4 regions of the Anoxybacillus suryakundensis genome follow, and region 3 is predicted to be linked to each of the others. Evidence: riboswitches for the same ligand, from Rfam matches in the RefSeq annotation. Region 3 holds a riboswitch; each other region holds the start of a gene.
The links. A riboswitch is a leader RNA that binds a small molecule or an ion and turns the genes downstream of it on or off. The one in region 3 is predicted to bind S-adenosylmethionine.
Positions count from the first base shown of each region.

Region 1: another riboswitch for S-adenosylmethionine. It lies ahead of ASC42_RS03190 (bifunctional homocysteine S-methyltransferase/methylenetetrahydrofolate reductase); the one in region 3 lies ahead of mtnW (2,3-diketo-5-methylthiopentyl-1-phosphate enolase).
Region 2: another riboswitch for S-adenosylmethionine. It lies ahead of ASC42_RS08985 (methionine ABC transporter ATP-binding protein); the one in region 3 lies ahead of mtnW (2,3-diketo-5-methylthiopentyl-1-phosphate enolase).
Region 4: another riboswitch for S-adenosylmethionine. It lies ahead of metK (methionine adenosyltransferase); the one in region 3 lies ahead of mtnW (2,3-diketo-5-methylthiopentyl-1-phosphate enolase).

Region 1 is NZ_LIOK01000003.1:155,756-160,915, reverse strand. It holds gene ASC42_RS03205 (methyl-accepting chemotaxis protein) at 1-83, opposite strand, end outside; gene ASC42_RS03200 (BMP family lipoprotein) at 96-1,061, opposite strand; gene ASC42_RS03195 (YajQ family cyclic di-GMP-binding protein) at 1,229-1,720, shown strand; SAM riboswitch class I at 1,810-1,912, shown strand; gene ASC42_RS03190 (bifunctional homocysteine S-methyltransferase/methylenetetrahydrofolate reductase) at 1,980-3,827, shown strand; gene metH (methionine synthase) at 3,820-5,160, shown strand, end outside.
Region 2 is NZ_LIOK01000010.1:60,809-65,968, reverse strand. It holds gene ASC42_RS09000 (O-acetylhomoserine aminocarboxypropyltransferase/cysteine synthase family protein) at 1-110, shown strand, start outside; gene ASC42_RS08995 (response regulator transcription factor) at 150-749, opposite strand; gene ASC42_RS08990 (hypothetical protein) at 1,135-1,608, shown strand; SAM riboswitch class I at 1,940-2,045, shown strand; gene ASC42_RS08985 (methionine ABC transporter ATP-binding protein) at 2,117-3,145, shown strand; gene ASC42_RS08980 (methionine ABC transporter permease) at 3,135-3,803, shown strand; gene ASC42_RS08975 (MetQ/NlpA family ABC transporter substrate-binding protein) at 3,821-4,645, shown strand; gene ASC42_RS08970 (carboxymuconolactone decarboxylase family protein) at 4,717-5,061, shown strand.
Region 3 is NZ_LIOK01000002.1:138,624-143,783, reverse strand. It holds gene ASC42_RS01970 (carbon-nitrogen family hydrolase) at 1-409, opposite strand, end outside; gene ASC42_RS01965 (pyridoxal phosphate-dependent aminotransferase) at 510-1,682, shown strand; SAM riboswitch class I at 1,772-1,881, shown strand; gene mtnW (2,3-diketo-5-methylthiopentyl-1-phosphate enolase) at 1,941-3,164, shown strand; gene ASC42_RS01955 (2-hydroxy-3-keto-5-methylthiopentenyl-1-phosphate phosphatase) at 3,161-3,817, shown strand; gene ASC42_RS01950 (methylthioribulose 1-phosphate dehydratase) at 3,814-4,422, shown strand; gene ASC42_RS01945 (1,2-dihydroxy-3-keto-5-methylthiopentene dioxygenase) at 4,436-4,972, shown strand; gene ASC42_RS01940 (DMT family transporter) at 4,981-5,160, opposite strand, start outside.
Region 4 is NZ_LIOK01000001.1:212,207-217,366, forward strand. It holds gene asnB (asparagine synthase (glutamine-hydrolyzing)) at 1-892, opposite strand, end outside; gene metK (methionine adenosyltransferase) at 954-2,159, opposite strand; SAM riboswitch class I at 2,281-2,389, opposite strand; gene pckA (phosphoenolpyruvate carboxykinase (ATP)) at 2,564-4,150, shown strand; gene ASC42_RS01035 (N-acetylmuramoyl-L-alanine amidase) at 4,268-5,160, shown strand, end outside.

The DNA of each region.
Region 1 (5,160 bases), on a different contig from region 3:
TTTATAATAATAAACACAATAATAGCGCCGGCAATGACTGGCGTTGCTAATGAATGAAATAATAATCGTTGTTTAATCGACATCGTATCCCTCCTTTATTGCGTAATGCCGTTTGTCGCTTTTTCTTTCCATTTTTCAAGCGTCGCCTGTTGCTCTGGACTGAGCGTCACGACACGAATCGGTGCTAAATCGACGCCGTTTTCTTTTAACCCAAGTTCGATCGTTCCTTTTGGCACTTCTTTCTTTTCAACATACTGTTTAATGACTGTATATAACGCAACATCTACATTTTTTAACATCGATGTGACCACCGCTTTTTCCGCATAAAAATATTGGTCGCTATCGACACCGATTGCATATTTTTTGTTCATCTCCGCCTCGCGTAGCACCCCGACACCTGTAAACCCAGCCGCCGCATACAACACATCTGCGCCGTTGGCAATCATTTGTTTGGCGATCGTTGCTCCAAGCTTGTCATCGCCAAAATTGCCGGCATACACTTCTTGCACGTTTGCTTCTGGCTTCACCGCTTTTACCCCTTGAATAAAGCCGTTCGCAAACTTCCGAATCAATGGCACATCCGCTCCACCAACGAAGCCGACGTTGTTCGTTTTCGTCAGCATGGCTGCGACAACACCTGCTAAAAAGCTCCCTTCATCTTCTTTAAACGTAATGGACGTAATGTTTTGGAGGTTAGATACCGCGTCAATTAATATAAATTGCTGTTTCGGATATTTTTTTGCGACTTTTTCTAAATCTTGTTGCACCATAAAGCCGAGACCGATAACGAGATCGTTCCCTGCTTCAACAAGCTCGGTTAGCCCTTTTTCATACGTTCCCGTTTCTTTTAACTCACGGTAGTCAAAAAAGATGCCGAGCTCATCTCTCGCTTTCATTAACCCTTGAAATGCCGAGTCGCTAAATGATTGATCGCCAAGTCCGACGTCTGATAACATAATGCCAATTTTCACACGCTCTTTCGGCTGAAAGGAGCTCGTTTGTGAACACCCAGCGGCAAGTAACAAAACGAATGCCATCATGAGTGAAATCATTTTTTTCATAAAATTCCCTCATCTCCTTATCTTTCGATCAAATCTCACTTCATGTATTATATCGACAATATTCGACAGTTTGTTTACTTTTTATATATAAATATTTTGTAAAGTTGTTCATATGTCAACAATCGACTATAATGGAAACACAACAAATTTATATTGAGGTGATATATATGTCAAAAGAAAGTTCATTTGATATTGTGTCGAAAGTCGATTTGTCAGAAGTAACAAACGCCATCAACATCGCGTTAAAAGAAATTCAAAACCGCTATGATTTTAAAGGAAGCAAAAGCGACATTTCGCTTGAAAAAGATGAACTCATTTTCATTTCTGACGATGAATTTAAGCTCGAACAACTCAAAGACGTGCTCATCGGCAAGCTCATTAAGCGCGGTGTGCCAACGGAAAACATTCAATACGGAAAAATCGAACCTGCTTCTGGCGGAACGGTGCGCCAACGTGCCAAACTCGTCCAAGGCATCGACAAAGACAACGCGAAAAAAATTAACACAATCATTAAAAATACAGGTTTAAAAGTGAAAAGTCAAATTCAAGAAGACCAAATTCGCGTCAGCGGCAAAAGTAAAGACGATTTACAAAAAGTCATCGCCGCCATTCGCGAAGCAGACTTACCGATCGACGTCCAATTCGTCAACTATCGTTAAGAAGGCAACACGCCTTCTTTTTTATTTTCAAATAAAATAGTTGAATATTTCTAAAAAATCAGTTACATTTATGAGTAACTTCATACAACATCTTATCGAGAGAAGGGGAGGGACTGGCCCGATGAACCTTCAGCAACCTGACGATCGTCAAGGTGCTAAGTCCAGACAAGCGATTCGCTTGGAAGATAAGAAGGAGCGCACAACGTCTTCTTCTTATGAAGAAGACGTTTTAGTTTGAAAAAGAAACGGAGGAATGGACGTGGGACTGTTAGACGATTTAAAACAACGCATCGTCATCGCCGACGGAGCGATGGGAACGTTATTATATGCGCACGGCATCGACCGTTGCTTTGAAGAATTAAACGTAACGAAGCCGGAAGAAATCGTTCATATTCACGAAGCGTATATCGAAGCAGGCGCTGAAGTGATCCAAACGAACACGTACGGCGCCAACTATGTAAAACTTGCTCGCTACGGTTTGCAGGACGATGTAAAAGAAATCAATAAAGCGGCTGTCCAACTTGCAAAACAAGCAGCAAAAGGACGTGCCTACGTGCTCGGTACGATCGGAGGATTGCGCAGCACAAACAAAAGCACGATTTCGCTTGAAGAAGTGAAACGGACGTTCCGTGAACAGCTGTATGTGTTGTTAAGCGAAAATGTTGATGGACTTTTACTTGAAACGTATTACGATTTCGAAGAATTACAAACCGTTCTTTCCATCGCTCGGAAAGAAACGACGTTGCCGATCATTGCCCACGTCACGCTTCATGACATTGGCGTCTTGCAGCACGGCATGCCGCTTGCTGAAGCGCTTCGTCAGTTAGAACTACTTGGCGCCGATGTCGTCGGCTTAAACTGTCATCTCGGTCCATATCATATGTTGCGTTCGCTCGAAGAAGTGCCGATTCCAACGCGCGCCTTTTTATCGGTGTACCCGAATGCGAGTTTGCCACAATATCGCGACGGACGATTCATTTACGAAACGAGCGAACAATATTTTGAAGAAACAGCCCGCGCGTTTCGTGATCAAGGGGTTCGACTCATTGGCGGCTGTTGCGGCACGACACCAAAACATATTGCCGCGATTGCTCGCGCCCTTCCCGATCGCACACCTGTATATAAAAAAGAAGTGAAACAACGGCATACTATTGTCGTTCAAGAAGCAGAACAAACGAAACAACCTTCCCTTGCCGATCTTGCACGCACGCGACGGTCGATTATCGTCGAGCTCGATCCGCCAAAAAAACTCGGCTTAACGAAATTTTTAGAAGGCGCAAAAGCATTAAAAGACGCACATATTGACGCACTAACGCTTGCCGACAACTCGCTTGCGACACCTCGCATTAGCAACATCGCTGTCGGAACAATCGTCAAACAACAACTAAATATGCGCCCACTTATTCATATTACGTGCCGCGACCGCAATTTAATCGGTTTACAGTCGCATTTAATGGGACTTCATACGCTCGGCATGACCGATGTACTCGCTTTAACAGGCGACCCGTCCAAAGTCGGCGATTTCCCTGGCGCAACGTCCGTATATGATTTATCATCGTTTGACCTCATTTCGTTAATTCGGCAATTTAACGAAGGGCTTTCGTACTCAGGTAAACCGCTCGGACAAAAAACGAACTTTTCCATCGCTGCGGCCTTTAACCCGAACGTGCGCCACTTAGATAAAGCGGTCAAGCGGCTAGAGAAAAAAATTGAATGCGGGGCGCACTACTTTTTAACACAACCGCTGTATAGTGAAAAACAAATCAAAGACGTATATGAAGCGACAAAACATTTACCAACGCCGATTTACATCGGCATCATGCCAATTACAAGCGCGCGCAACGCTGACTTTTTACATCATGAAGTGCCAGGCATTACGCTGTCAGACGACATTCGTGCCCGCATGGCTGCGTGCGCCAACGATCCTGTTCAATCGACAAGAGAAGGCTTGGCGATCGCCAAATCACTCATCGATGCAGCATTCGATTTATTCCGCGGCATCTATTTAATTACGCCGTTTTTACGCTACGACATGACGGTCGAACTCGTTCACTACATTCATGAAAAAGAGCGGCTCACAAAAGAAAGGACGGTCTACTATGGCTAGTTTATTTGAACAGCTTGAGAAAAAAATTTTAATTATTGACGGTGCGATGGGAACGATGATTCAAGCGGCCAACTTAACAGCGGACGATTTCGGCGGTGAAGCGTACGAAGGATGTAACGAATATTTAACACTCACTGCTCCTCACGTCATTTCACATATTCATGAAGCTTATTTTGCCGCAGGAGCAGACATCGTTGAAACGAATACGTTCGGAGCAACACGCATCGTCTTAGACGAATACAACCTCGGCCATTTGGCGCTTGAATTAAATATCGAAGCAGCAAAACTTGCGAAACGAGCGGCGGAAAAATATACAACAAGCGATCACCCTCGCTTCGTTGCTGGCTCGATAGGTCCAACGACAAAAACACTCTCCGTCACAGGAGGAGCGACATTTGCGGAACTCGTTTCTTCCTATGAAGAACAAGCGCGTGGCTTACTGCTTGGCGGCGTTGATTTGTTGTTGTTAGAAACGTGCCAAGATACGTTGAACGTGAAAGCTGCTTTTCTCGGCATTACCGAAGCGTTCAAAACGGTTGGCAAGCAAGTGCCGCTTATGATTTCTGGAACGATTGAACCGATGGGAACGACGCTTGCCGGGCAAACGATCGAATCGTTTTTTATTTCCATTCAACATATGAAACCATTTGCGGTCGGTTTAAACTGCGCCACAGGTCCTGAATTTATGACCGATCATTTGCGCTCACTCGCTTCATTAGCGAACACCGCCGTCAGCTGCTATCCGAACGCTGGTCTTCCTGACGAAGAAGGACATTATCACGAAACGCCAGACATGCTCGCAAAAAAAATTCGCCAATTTGCCGAAAAAGGATGGCTAAATATCGTCGGCGGCTGTTGCGGCACGACGCCACAACATATTCAAGCGATTGCCGAAGCCGTACGCGACATTCCACCGCGTGCGATCCCGAAACAGTTTGCGATGCACGCCGTCTCTGGCATCGATGCGCTTATTTATGACGAAACGATGCGACCGCTCTTTGTCGGCGAACGAACGAACGTCATCGGTTCGCGCAAATTTAAGCGGCTCATCGCGGAAGGCAAATACGAAGAAGCGGCAGAAATTTCCCGTGCCCAAGTAAAAAATGGGGCGCACGTCATCGACATTTGTTTGGCGGACCCTGACCGCGATGAAAAAGAAGATATGGAGCAATTTATTCAACAAGTCGTGAAAAAAGTGAAAGTGCCGCTTGTGATCGACTCGACCGATGAAGACGTCATCGCCTGCGCATTGTCGTATTCGCAAGGAAAAGCGATCATTAACTCTATTAATTTAGAAGATGGCGAAGAGCGGTTTGAAAAAATTGTTCCACTT
Region 2 (5,160 bases), on a different contig from region 3:
ATATGATTCGTTTATCAGTCGGAATCGAAAACGTGGACGATTTAATTGAAGACTTAGAACAGGCAATTGAAGCGGCGACAGGTATTCGTTCTGTATATTCGCAAGTGTAGGTATGAAAGGTGCTAGTTATATATTTCGACTAGCACCTTTCATTTTATGAGTTGTAACCGTAGCGCTTCCGCAACCGCTCCAGTTCGTGACGAAACCTTTAGTTTTTCGAAAATACAAGAAAGGTGACGTTCTACTGTTCGTTTGCTTATCATTAGCTGTTCGCTAATTTGTGTACTCGTTTGATCATCCGCTAACATTTGTAATATATCGATTTCCATGTTTGTTAAACCGTGCTTTGTTAAATACGCAGTTTCATTATCCGCTAAAAAAAGTTTTTCTCCTTCGTTGCTGTATCGGATCACATGTGCTAAATGAGTGGAAACTTTTTCTTTTGACAATACGCCGGATACACCTGCTTCGTACGCAGATAAGGCGAGCGGTGGATAGTTGCATAGCATAATGATATTTATCGTGGGATGTGTCTCCTTCACATTTTTTACCCAGTCCCATGCTTTTGCTATGTGCATGTGTACATTTATTACAATGACGTCTGGTACATGTATATGTATGAGAGTATCTAGTGAATCAAGACAAGAAACAGAACCGATAACTGTTATGTTACTTTCGTTTTCCAATAATTTTTCCAACCCAAGCAAATAGATAGGATCAGAATCAATAAGCAATGTACGAATAGTCATGCGATTTCCCCTCCATTATTTTTTACTAGATTCTACTTCATTTAATAAACTTTGTCATTTATTTTGAAGAAATTGGCGGATTTTCGCCAAAAAATTGGCGGAAAATACGGATTTTTTTCTTTTCTATTTTTGGTAAAATGAAAATAGCTGATCAGCTATTTTTGGGAGAAGAAGCGGAGGAGTATGAGCAATGTATAAGTTGAGATAAAGAACGTCCGATTTTTATACAATATGTTGTACCTATGGTGAGTAATCAGCTAAATAAAAATTCCTGCTTATATTCATGATACCGATGTTTAACTGGCGCTAATGTACAAGTCTATCTCATTATGGACAAGTAGCGGAGAACTAGCATTACAATTGGACTATGTGAGGAGAGAAAATAATGAAAAGGCAATTTAGAAGGCTTATTTTAGTTGCTACCCTAGCACTAACTGCTACTCTGTTATTAGATGGTTTTTTTGGGTCGTTAATTACTACTGAAGCTAGTACGCTCCCGAAACGAGTATATAAAGAGGGGAATGTAACAATTACAGTTACTCCTGCAGTAGGGAGTTCAATAGCAAAATTAAGCAATTCAAAATCAAAAATTGCTCCACTTGATACGATTGTCCGAGGAAATAAAGAAACAAAAACGGTTCAGAGTATGTATGGTACAGTGACGATGACAGTTACGTACGATCGAAATCTAACGACTAAGACTTCTACTATTACGGGGATTTATTCTTTAGAAAACACTGATTCTTACTTAAAATTAGTTGATAAATGGTATACCTCTAGTGTTGCACAAGCTGACTACTATGACTCCTTTCATAAAGTGTACGTAACGATTAAAATTACAAAAGAAGAATGTAATTAAAGGATCCGTTTGTCATGTAACTATGTATGCCTACAATTGGAAAGTTTAACTTCATTTTTTGAACTGAAGAGGCTGATCTAAAACGCTAATGCGTTTTGGGTAAGCCTCTCACACTGTTTACATAACAAAAGCAGAGGGTTGTTCGTAGCCCGACATCCTAGGAGTAGCGATTCCTCAATGATATATATATTCAGTTCACTTAATCATGACGGGAAATAGTTGAAAAAATTTTTATTGACACCGTCCTTCTTTTGATGATATACTCACTTTCGTAGTTTAAAAATGTCCTTGAATGCATTAAAACGTTAACTGAATAAAGCGTTTAAAAGCGCTCTTATCAAGAGAGGTGGAGGGATGTGCCCGATGAAACCCGGCAACCGTCAGTGCTGCTGAAATGGTGCCAATTCACACAAAGCGTTTGCTTTGGGAGATAAGAGACAGAATGGATGATGACGCCTTTCTGTTCTCTTGAGCAGAAAGGCTTTTTTCATGGAAGGAAGGTGACAGCATGATTACTTTATCAAACGTAACGAAAGTATATAAAGCGGCAAGTGGACATGTGACGGCGGTTGATCATGTAAACTTGCATATCGAACAAGGAGAAATTTTCGGCATCATCGGTTATAGTGGAGCAGGGAAAAGTTCCCTCATTCGATTGCTAAATGGACTAGAAAAGCCGACAAGTGGTGAAGTCATTGTCGATGGAAAAGATATGGGGAAAATTAGTGGGAAACAATTACGACAAGCGCGTCAGCAAATTGGAATGATTTTTCAACACTTTAATTTACTTTGGTCGCGAACGGTGCGCGAAAACATTGCTTTTCCGTTAGAAATTGCGGGTGTACCGAAAGAAGAACGAATGAAACGCGTCGATGAACTCATTCAACTCGTCGGTTTGCAAGGAAGAGAACATGCGTATCCGTCACAACTGAGCGGGGGGCAAAAGCAGCGTGTCGGCATTGCGCGCGCATTAGCGAACAACCCGAAAGTGTTATTATGTGATGAAGCAACGTCGGCGCTTGATCCGCAAACGACCGATTCCATTTTAGATTTGCTTGTTGATATTAACAAACGCCTCGGCTTAACGATCGTATTAATTACACACGAAATGCACGTTATTCGTAAAATTTGTGATCGTGTAGCGGTAATGGAAAACGGAAAAATTGTCGAAATGGGCGAAGTGCTTCACGTGTTCCGTAAGCCAGAACAACCGATTACGAAACGATTTGTTCAGCAAGTGACGGAGCCGGAGGAAACAAAAGAAGCGATGTTGCATCTTCTTGAACGTTATCCGAACGGCCAAGTTGTCCAGCTTACGTTTGTCGGCGAAGCGGCTGAGCAACCGCTCATTACACAACTTATTCGCCAATTCGATTTGAATATAAATATTTTACAAGGGAAAATTTCACAAACGCATCACGGTTCATACGGGGTGTTGTTCATTCACTTAGATGGTGCGAATGGAGAAGTTGAGCGAGCGCTCGCTTTTATTCGCCAGCAAGAAGTTGAAGTGGAGGTGTTGGCGAATGTCCAATGAACTATTTCCGAACGTCGTTTGGGAAAAAATATGGGCGGCAACGATGGAGACGTTGTATATGACCGCTATTTCTGTTGCAGCAACATTTGTGCTCGGTATTTTACTTGGGTTGTTGTTGTTTCTAACGTCTAAGGGAAACATATGGGAAAATCGTTTGATTAACGGTGTGATCGCATCGTTCGTCAATATTTTCCGTTCCATCCCGTTCATTATTTTAATTATTTTGCTCATTCCGTTTACAAAGCTCGTTGTCGGCACGATTCTTGGAGCGAATGCTGCGCTACCAGCGCTCATTATTGGTGCTGCACCGTTTTATGCACGCATGGTTGAAATTGCGCTTCGTGAAATTGATAAAGGTGTCATTGAAGCGGCAAAAGCGATGGGAGCGACGACAACAACAATCATTTGGAAAGTGCTTCTTCCAGAAGCGCTCCCTGCCCTTGTATCTGGGATTACGGTAACAGCAATCGCGCTCGTTGGTTACACAGCGATGGCAGGAGTTGTTGGTGCTGGGGGGCTTGGAAACTTAGCGTATTTAGAAGGATTTCAACGCAACAATAACGACGTTACATTTGTTGCGACAGTGCTCATTTTAATCATCGTCTTTATTATTCAGTTTATTGGTGACTTTGTCACTTCTAAAATAGATAAACGATAAAAAGGAGGAAGAAACAGATGAAAAAATGGATTTCTTTACTTGTTGCTGCAGTTGTTGTATTAGCGCTTGCTGCTTGCGGAAACAGCGAAAGTGCGGAAGAAAAGACGAATAAGCTTGTCGTTGGGGCATCAAACGTGCCACATGCGGAAATTTTAGAACAAGCAAAACCGATTTTAAAAGAAAAAGGTATTGAATTAGAAATTGTGACATTCCAAGATTACGTATTACCGAACAAAGCGTTAGCGGATAAAGAGTTAGATGCAAACTATTTCCAACACATTCCTTATTTAGAAGCACAAATGAAAGAACATGGCTATGACTTTGTAAATGCTGGTGGTATTCATATTGAGCCAATCGGCGTATACTCTAAAAAATATAAAAGCCTTGAAGAGCTACCAAACGGTGCGAAAATTATTATGAGCAACTCGGTTGCTGACCACGGTCGCATTTTATCGATGCTTGAAGAAAAAGGGTTAATTAAGTTAAAAGAAGGTGTCGACAAAACGAAAGCAACTGTTGATGATATCGTTGAAAATCCGAAAAATTTAGTGTTTGAAGCAGATGTCGAAGCTGGATTGCTTCCACAAGTATATAAAAACAACGAAGGAGATGCAGTATTAATTAACGCAAACTATGCGTTAGATGCTGGTTTAGATCCAGCAAAAGATCCGATTGCGGTTGAATCGCCAGAAAACAACCCATACGTGAACATTATTGCCGTTCGCAAAGGTGACGAAAAACGTAAAGAAATTCAAACGCTTGTAGAAGTATTGCAATCAAAAGACATTCAAGACTTCATTTTACAAAAGTATAATGGCGCAGTTATTCCAGCGACAAAATAAGGATGTCCAATCGGGCATCCTTTTATATTTTTTGAAAAACGACGCATGATAAAAAGGAAGGAGGAGTGCATATGTCGATGGAACAATGTTTACACGAATATAAGCAAGGGTTAGGAACGTTTACGCAACATATGCCGAAAGTTGGGCAAACGTTTAACGCGTTTACAGAAGCATGTTTTGCAGAAGGGATGTTATCGAAAAAAGAAAAGCAGTTAATCGCATTGGGCATTAGCGTCGCCAAACAAGATGAATATTGCACCATCTATCATACGAAAGGGTGCATTGATGAAGGGGCGACAGAGAAAGAAATATTTGAAGCGTGCGCCGTTGCGGCTGCTTTAGCGGGTGGAGCGACGATGAGCCAAGCGGTTACGCTCGTTCGGCAATGTGTTAATGAATTTACTCGCATGCATTAAAAGGATAGGGAGGTCTCCTATCCTTTTTTACATACGTGATTAAGCGAACAAACTTTAGAAACAAAAAAGTATCAAAATGCTTGCAATAAGGTTGCTAAT
Region 3 (5,160 bases):
TCGTTTCATCGAGCGAAAATAGCCCCATCGTTTCTCCTGCTTGCAAATACAAATGCTCATCCATCAATTGGAACAAATGAAGTTTACTATATTCGCCAACGACGTCGCCGTTTCGGTTGACGACATACATCGTGTTCGTCATTCGTTCGTTCGTTTTTTTTGCGACCGATCCACCGACGATATGCACATCGTACGTGCGGGCAAGTTCGGAAAGAAACGATTTTGCCTCTTCGCCGTTTTCGTCAGCGATATGAGCAAGTCTCGTTAAATCATAGCCTGTCGTCCATAGTTCAGGCAAAACGACGACGTCAACGTCACGAGCGATTTGTTCGATGTAGCGCAAGGCGGTTTGTTTATTTTTTTCGGGTGTTCCAAACGCAATGTCCATTTGTATGCAAGCGATGTTCATATCATTCACCTCAACAAAAAATTTTCTTTACATTTTGATTTTTACGATATATGATACTTGACTAGAATTTCAACCTTTTTGTGAAGTAGGTGTGAAAAAAATGAACATATTTCCACAATCGAACGTGTTACAACAACTACCGAAGCAATTTTTTGCGTCGCTTGTGCAAAACGTACAGGCGGTCATCGCTGAAGGGCACGATGTCATTAATCTCGGACAAGGAAATCCCGATCAGCCGACGCCCGCACATATTGTGCGCGCGATGCAACAGGCGGTGGCAAAGCCGATGTATCATAAATATTCGCCGTTTCGCGGCTATTCGTTTTTCAAAGAGGCGGTGGCGACGTTTTATAAGCGTGAATACGGGGTGACGGTTGACCCGGAAAAAGAAGTCGCTATTTTATTTGGCGGAAAAGCAGGGCTTGTCGAAATGCCGCTTTGTTTATTAAATTCAGGTGATGTCGTCCTCGTTCCCGATCCCGGTTATCCGGACTATTGGTCGGGAGTCGTGCTTGCGCGGGCGCGCATGGAAATGATGCCGCTGCGGGCGGAAAACAGCTTTTTGCCCGCTTACGATGAGCTACCGAAAGACGTCGTTCGCGAGGCAAAATTGATGTTTTTAAACTATCCGAACAATCCGACAGGCGCGACAGCAACGGAATCGTTTTTTCAAGAAACCGTTTCATTTGCGGAAAAACATCATATCGCTGTCGTGCACGATTTCGCATACGGAGCGATTGGCTTTGATGGGAAAAAGCCGGTCAGCTTTTTACAAGTTGAAGGGGCAAAAGACGTCGGCATTGAAATTTATACGTTTTCGAAAACGTACAATATGGCAGGGTGGCGCATCGGCTTTGCGGTCGGCAACGAAAGCATGATTGAAGCAATCCACGTACTCCAAGACCATTTGTACGTCAGCATGTTCGGTGCTATTCAAGAAGCGGCAGCAGTCGCGCTACTCGAGTCGCAACAGTGCGTCGCCGAGCTTGTCGCCACGTATGAAGCAAGGCGAAATACGTTTATTCATGCTTTGCGTGACATCGGTTGGGACGTCCAAGCGCCAGCAGGTTCGTTTTTCGCTTGGCTTCCGGTGCCGAACGGTTATACGTCAGAAACATTTGCTGACCTGTTGCTTAAACAAGCGCACGTGGCGGTCGCTCCGGGGATCGGGTTTGGTGAACATGGGGAAGGCTATGTGCGCACAGGGCTACTGACGAGCGAAGACAGGCTAAAAGAAGCGGCTTGGCGCATCGGACAACTGCAACTTTTTTAAAAAATGATTGACAAATGCCACATGTGCTGTCATAATTCGAAGTAAATTTATGAAAAACGAACCATTCAAAAAATTTCATACATTGCGAATTCTTATCAAGAGTAGGCGGAGGGACGAGCCCGATGAAGCCCGGCAACCGACTTAAACAGCTGTTTAAGCACGGTGCTAATTCTCGCAGCAATACGCTGAGAGATAAGAAGAGACGAACAATTAGCCTCTTCTTATGAAGAGGTTTTTTATTTGTAAAGGGGTGGACATATGATTACCGCAACGTATTTGATTCATGACGACAAAGATTTAGCGAAAAAAGCAGAAGGTATCGCGCTTGGACTGACTGTCGGGTCGTGGACTGATTTACCGCAACTGGAACAAGAACAGTTAAAAAAACATAAAGGGATCGTTCAGTCGATTGAAGAGCTAGAGGAAGACGAGCGTGTCAATACGTTTTTTGGAAAGAGACTAAAACGTGCGCTTGTGCGCATTTCGTATCCGAGCGTCAATTTTAGTGCCGATTTGCCTGCCATTTTGACAACGACATTTGGCAAATTGTCGCTTGACGGAACGATTAAACTGATTGACTTAACGTTTTCCGACGAACTGAAGCGCGCATTCCCTGGTCCGCGCTTTGGGATTGACGGCATTCGCGAAAAACTTGGCGTCTTTCACCGTCCGCTTGTCATGAGCATTTTTAAAGCGGTGATTGGGCGTGATTTACAATACGTCACCGAACAATTGAAGCTGCAAGCGCTCGGTGGCGTTGATCTTGTGAAAGACGATGAAATTTTATTTGACAACGACTTGACGCCGTTTGACAAGCGCATCGTGGCAGGAAAACAAGCGCTTCAGGAAGTGTACGAACAAACAGGGCATCGGACGTTATATGCGGTGAACTTAACCGGAAAAACGTTTCAGTTAAAAGAAAAAGCGAAGAAAGCAGCGGAGCTTGGCGCGGACGTATTATTGTTTAACGTGTTTACATATGGACTTGATGTGTTGCAAGCGCTTCGTGAAGATGATGACATTCGTTTGCCGATTATGGCGCATCCGTCGTTTAGCGGAGCGGTCGCCTCATCGCGCGTATATGGCGTAAGCTACGCTTTGCTTCTTGGAAAACTGTTGCGCATGGCAGGGGCGGACTTTTCACTCTTCCCATCACCGTACGGAAGCGTTGCGCTTGAAAAAGAACAAACGGTTGCGATTCGCGATGAATTAACGAAAGAAGAACCGTTTTTGCGCGCGTTTCCTGTCCCATCTGCCGGCATTCATCCGGGGCTTGTGCCGCTTCTTGTGCGCGACTTTGGCATCGACTCTGTCATTAACGCAGGCGGTGGCGTGCACGGGCATCCGAGCGGAGCGGTCGGCGGCGGGCAAGCGTTTCGCGCTGCTGTCGAAGCGGTGCTTGCTGGGCGTTCGCTTCATGAGGCAGCGAAAGAACATGAAGCATTAAAACAAGCGCTTGACTTATGGGGAAGTGCATCATGAAGCCAGTCATTTTTTGCGACTTTGACGGGACGATTACGTTAAACGATAACATTATTGCTTTAATGAAACAGTTTGCTCCGCCGGAGTGGGAAGCGATCAAAGACGATATACTCGCCCAAACATGTTCCGTACAACAAGGGGTCGGGCGCATGTTTTCGCTGTTGCCGACGACGTTGAAAGAAGACATCGTGCAATTTTTGCTTGATACCGCACGCATTCGCGACGGATTTTCCGATTTTGTCGCGTTTACGAACGAACGACAAATCCCGCTTTATATTGTGAGCGGCGGCATTGACTTTTTCGTGTATCCACTTCTTCACGGACTCGTTGAAAAAGAGCGTATTTTTTGTAACAGCGCCGATTTTAGCGGGGAAACGATTCGCATTACGTGGCCGTATGCGTGCGATGAACATTGTCAAAACGGCTGCGGCTGCTGCAAGCCGTCGCTTCTTCGCAAACTTGCACCAAAAGGGGCAAAAACGATCGTCATTGGCGACTCCATTACCGACTTGGCAGCAGCCAAACTAGCCGATCACGTCATGGCGCGCGACTTTTTGCTTGAAAAATGCCGTGAGCTCCACTTGCCGCATACGCCGTTTACGACGTTTTTTGATGTCATTGACGTGTTAAAAGAAAGCGAGGTGATCGCGTGAGACAACAAAAATGGGTAGAGCTTGCCGAGGTGAAACGAGAGCTAGCGGCGCGCGACTGGTTTATGGGGACGAGTGGCAACTTGTCGATAAAAGTGAGCGATGAGCCGCTTACGTTTCTTGTCACTGCGAGCGGAAAAGATAAGCGAAAAGAGACGGCGGAAGATTTTTTACTTGTCGGTGCCGACGGACAGCCAGCGGAGGCGACGCACTTGAAACCGTCAGCCGAGACGCTTCTTCACGTTAAAATTTACAATAAAACGAACGCCGGTTGTGTGCTTCATGTCCACACCGTCGACAATAACATTATTTCCGAATGGTACGGCGAAGAAGGGGAGGTCATTTTTACAAATCAAGAAATGATTAAAGCGTTCGGCTTATGGGAAGAAGATGCGGCGTTTCGCATTCCGATTATTCCGAATTTCGCTCATATTCCGACGTTAGCAAAAGCGTTTGCCGACCATGTTCATGAAGATCGAGGAGCAGTGCTTATTCGCAACCACGGCGTGACCGTATGGGGAAAAGATGCGTTTGAAGCGAAAAAGTTTTTAGAAGCTTGCGAGTTTTTATGTCAGTACTATGTAAAATTACTACTTTTAAAACGATAAGGGGGAGTATGGTATGGCAGTTATTAAAGTGCGCAACACAGGTGAAGTGATTGAAGGAAAGGAAAACGTTGCAGCGTTTTTAAATAAGCAAGGAGTGTTATATGAACATTGGGATGCAAAGAAACTTCCCGCTCATCTACAAAACAAATTTGTATTAACAGACGAAGAAAAAGCGCACATTTTAGCAGCGTTTCAAACAGAAATTGAAGATTTAGCAAAACGAAGAGGCTATCAAGCGTGGGATGTTGTTGCCCTCTGCGAACAAACGCCAAATTTAGAAGAGCTATTGAAAAAATTTGAACAAGTGCATACGCATACAGAAGACGAAGTGCGGGCGATTGTTGCTGGTCATGGCATTTTCGTTATTAAAGGAGATGAACAAACAGGCTACTTTGACGTTGAGCTTGAAGCGGGCGATGTCATTTCTGTTCCAGAAGGAAACCCACATTTCTTTACATTAATGGACGACCGCCAAGTTGTTGCCGTTCGGTTGTTTATTGATCCATCTGGTTGGGTAGCACATCCATACGAGGAAAAAGAAGGGGTGTAACGCCCCTTCTATTTTTTTGTGAACAAAATGACGCCTGCAATCGTAATGAATGAACCGATCCATTGCGGTGCGGTGAACATTTCGCCAAGTAATATGTACGCAAACAGCGCAGTAAAAAGCGGATTGAAATTTAAAAACATCCCCGCGGTTGTGGCACCGACTTGTTTCACGCCGACGTTCCAAAGAAA
Region 4 (5,160 bases), on a different contig from region 3:
CTATTTCACTAAACCCTTCTCGAGCAAATCCAACCGAAAACGTCTCGAGCTGCGGATGAAATTGTTTAGCTATTGCAACAACAAGTGAGGAATCAATCCCACCGGATAAAAAAGAACCGACAGGCACATCGCTACGCATATGCACTTCAATGGATTTGAATAGCGCATCACGAATATCACTAATCCACTTTTCTTCTGATTGATGGATCGGCATAAATGTTGGTGTAAAATAACGAACAAACATTGGTTGCTCGCCAATTTTTTTCATGATATAATGCCCAGGCTTCAGTCTACAAATATTTGCTGTCATTGTAAGTGGCTCTGGCACATATTGAAACGTTAAATAATGATGGAGTGCTTCTCTGTTGATATCTCCATCAATTGCTAATAAGAGGCTTTTCTTTTCCGAAGCAACGAGAAGACGATCATCTTCAATCGTATAAAAAAATGGCTTAATACCAAACGGATCGCGTGCAGCAAATACTATTTTTTCTTCTTTATCCCAAATGACGAAAGCAAACATACCGCGCAATTGTTGAACACAAGCCTCTTTTGTTTCAGCATATAACGCTAAAATAACTTCTGTATCTGAATGTGTCGTAAATTTATATCCTTTTTGCTCAAGTTGCTCGCGCAATTCAATATAGTTGTAGATTTCTCCATTAAAAATAATCCAATATCGATCATTTTCATAGGAAAGCGGCTGATGACCTGCCTCTAAATCAATAATGCTCAGACGACGAAAAGCAAAATGCACATGCTCATCGAAAAAATATCCCTCGTCATCTGGTCCACGATGAATAATCGCATCATTCATCTGACGAAACGTTTGTTTCCATTCACCGCATATTTGATTTGGTTGATCATATATCACTCCAACAAAGCCACACATGTTTTCACCCCGTTTCACTAACAAATAGAGAGAGCTACATGACGTAACTCTCTCCCTTTTCTTACTTCGCTAACTGTAACGCTTGTTGTTTTAACGCTTCCGCTTTATCAGTACGCTCCCAAGGAAGATCAATATCTGTGCGACCAAAGTGACCGTAAGCAGCTGTTTGTTTGTAAATTGGACGGCGAAGATCAAGCATTTTAATGATTCCTGCTGGGCGAAGGTCAAAATTGTTGCGCACCACTTCAATTAATACATCTTCAGATACTTTACCTGTGCCGAACGTATCAATGGAAATTGATACTGGTTGCGCCACACCGATCGCATACGCTAACTGCACTTCACATTTATCTGCAAGACCTGCTGCAACGATGTTTTTCGCTACGTAACGAGCGGCATATGCTGCCGAACGGTCTACTTTCGTTGGGTCTTTTCCTGAGAATGCTCCACCACCGTGACGAGCATAACCACCGTACGTGTCAACGATAATTTTGCGTCCTGTTAACCCTGCATCACCTTGTGGACCACCGATCACGAAACGACCTGTTGGGTTAATGAAATATTTTGTGTTTTCATCGATCAACTCCGCTGGAACAACAGGTTGAATGACATGCTCTTTAATGTTGCGTACAATTTGATCTTGTGTAATTTCTGGATGATGTTGTGTAGAAACAACGATCGTATCGATACGTACAGGTTTGCCGTTTTCATCATACTCCACTGTCACTTGCGTTTTTCCGTCTGGACGTAAATAAGGTAAGATATCTTCTTTACGCACTTCAGCTAGACGGCGCGCAAGTTTATGTGCGAGCGAAATTGGAAGCGGCATAAGCTCTTTCGTTTCGTTGCACGCGAAGCCAAACATTAATCCTTGGTCACCTGCACCGATCGCCTCGATTTCTTCATCTGTCATTTGCCCTTCACGAGCTTCTAACGCTTTGTCAACACCCATCGCAATATCTGGAGATTGCTCATCAATTGATGTTAATACAGCGCACGTATCTGCATCAAAGCCGTATTTTGCGCGCGTATAGCCAATTTCACGAATCGTTTCACGGACAATTTTCGGAATATCTACATATGTAGATGTTGTAATTTCCCCGCTCACTAAAACAAGCCCTGTTGTTACGCTCGTTTCACACGCAACACGCGCATTTGGATCATTCGCTAAAATCGCATCTAAAATCGCATCGGAAATTTGGTCACAAATTTTATCCGGATGCCCTTCCGTTACAGATTCAGATGTAAACAGACGACGTTTAGGCATTCAAACATTCCTCCTCAATAATAATGACAAATGATACGGTACTCATCCCTCTTATTATGGTCTATCGTGAAAAAAACCTTTCCTTCAGAGGAAAGGTTTTTGCATTTGTCTGCGCCTTTCACTCTTATCGTTCAAGGGCGTTCCCTTGCCACAGGTTAGCACCTTTTCACATACGTGACGGTTGCTGGGTTTCATCGGGCCTGTCTCCCTCCACCAACTCGGGATAAGAGTATCCGTTCATCTCAGCATCATATCACATATATCATCAGCGAGTCAACGTTTTTTCTACTGTAATGATTTTGAAAATAAATTCAAGAAAAATACGCTAATTAGTATGGACTATTTATTAAAATGTGTTATACTTTTTACATAAAGATAAATCAAACAAAGGTAGGTTTTGTCCAATGAATTCCATTGAACTGACAAACAAATTATCGACACTCTTACAAAGGGATGGGGTTTTTCATAACTTATCTGTACCACGACTAGTAGAGAAAGTATTAACTCGGAAAGAAGGCATTCTTACTTTATCAGGAGCGATTTGTGCAACAACAGGAAAATATACAGGTCGCTCCCCGAAAGATAAATATATTGTCGAAGAGCCATCTGTTAAACATAAAATTGATTGGGGAACTGTCAATCAACCAATTTCTGAGGAAGTATTTGATAAACTTTACAACAAAGTGATCGATTATTTAATGACAAAAGAAGAATTGTTTGTATTTAATGGCTTTGCAGGCGCTGATCCAGCTTATCGTTTGCCAATTCAAGTTGTCAACGAATTTGCTTGGCATAACTTATTCGCCCATCAGTTATTCATTCGTCCAACAACGGAAGAATTACAAGCGCATGAGTCACAATTTACAGTCATTTCTGCTCCAACATTTAAAGCCGATCCAGCTGTTGACGGCACGCGTTCAGAAACATTTATTATCATCTCGTTTGAACGTCGCACTGTGCTAATTGGTGGGACAGAATATGCAGGTGAAATGAAAAAATCAATTTTCTCCGTCATGAACTTCTTATTGCCAGAGCAAGGAATCTTCCCGATGCACTGTTCAGCAAACGTTGGTCAAGAAGGAGATGTCGCGCTCTTTTTCGGTTTATCAGGCACAGGAAAGACGACGCTCTCTGCCGATCCAAACCGTCGCTTAATTGGCGATGATGAGCACGGTTGGTCAAACAACGGTGTCTTTAATATTGAAGGCGGATGTTATGCTAAGTGCATTAACTTATCACGTGAAAAAGAGCCACAAATTTTTGACGCGATTCGCTTCGGTTCTGTATTAGAAAACGTCATGATTGACCCAGATACGCGCATACCAAACTATGACGATGCGACGTTAACTGAAAATACACGTGCCGCATACCCGCTTGAAGCGATGGATAACATCGTTCAGCCAAGCGTTGCTGGCCACCCGCATACAATCGTCTTTTTAACAGCAGATGCGTTCGGTGTATTGCCACCAATTAGCAAACTCACAAAAGAGCAAGCAATGTATCATTTCTTAAGCGGGTATACAAGCAAGTTAGCAGGTACAGAGCGCGGGATTACAGCACCAGAAGCAACGTTCTCTACATGCTTCGGCTCGCCGTTTTTACCGCTTCCAGCAACACGATATGCAGACATGCTCGGACAAAAAATCGATGCTCACGACGTTCAAGTCTTTTTAGTGAACACTGGTTGGACTGGTGGTGGATACGGCGTTGGTGAACGAATGAAGCTGTCGTATACGCGCGCGATGGTGAAAGCAGCGTTAGAAGGAGAGTTAAATAACGTCGAAACCGTTCAAGATCCTATTTTTGGATTACACATTCCACTTCACGTCCCAGGTGTTCCTGATGAAGTGCTACAACCAAAAAGTACATGGGCGGATCAAGCAGAGTACGAACAAAAAGCAAAAGAGCTTGCGGCGAAGTTCCGCGAAAACTTCAAGAAATTCAAAAACGTTGATCCACGCATTGAACAGTTCGGTGGACCAATTGGATAAATGACAAAAGCTGCCTGCTTATTCGGCAGCTTTTTTTATTTTTAATGACTTCGTACAAACCATTTTTACTATGAAACATATAGTAGTGTATAGAAGTGAACAAAAGGAGGATACAAAATGAATGGACTATTTGCTCTCCCGCAATTAAAAGATGTACGTCATCTTCTCCCTACTCGTTCTGGACAGTCGTACAAAAAAACAACATTGCAGCAAAAAACACATATTATTATTCATCATAGTTTAACGAAAACAGGCTCGGCATTTGCATTTGCTAATTATCATGTTAGCAAGGGGTGGCCAGGAATCGGATACCATTTTGTTATCGAACAAGACGGAACGATTCATTTTTGCAACGATTTAGAAACAATTAGCTACCATGTTGGTAATCATAACTCATACTGCATTGGCATTTGTTTAACAGGGGATTTTCGCACACAACAACCGACAAATGAGCAAAAACAATCATTGAAAGCATTATACAAAACACTTGTCAGCATCATGCCGAACTATAAAGACGTAAAAGGACATAACGAGCTGAAAGGATATGAATGGAAACAATGTCCGTGCTTTAACTACTTAGAAGTACTAAATGAAAAAGAAAACGTCACTGTTCAGATCAAAGAAGAAGTAAAACAATATACCGTTCAACAAGGAGATACGTTATGGGCAATTAGCCAAAAAACAGGGGTAAGTGTAAAAACGTTACTTCGTCTAAATCCAGACATCAATCCACGAACATTACAGCCTGGCCAACAAATAATTATCGAAAAGCAAGTAAACAAATCAGAAGTCAAGTCTCCATCGCAATCGGTCAATCAACCACTAAAACAGCAAAATCCAATTGAACAACTAATAAGCAAACTTCCGAATAAAGTATTACGATACGGTGATCGTGGTGAAGACGTGCGCATCTTACAACAAGCATTAAATGCAATCAATTTCAAATGTGGAGCAGAAGACGGGATATTCGGCAAAAAAACGTTAGATGCTGTGCAACGGGTCAATCTCAT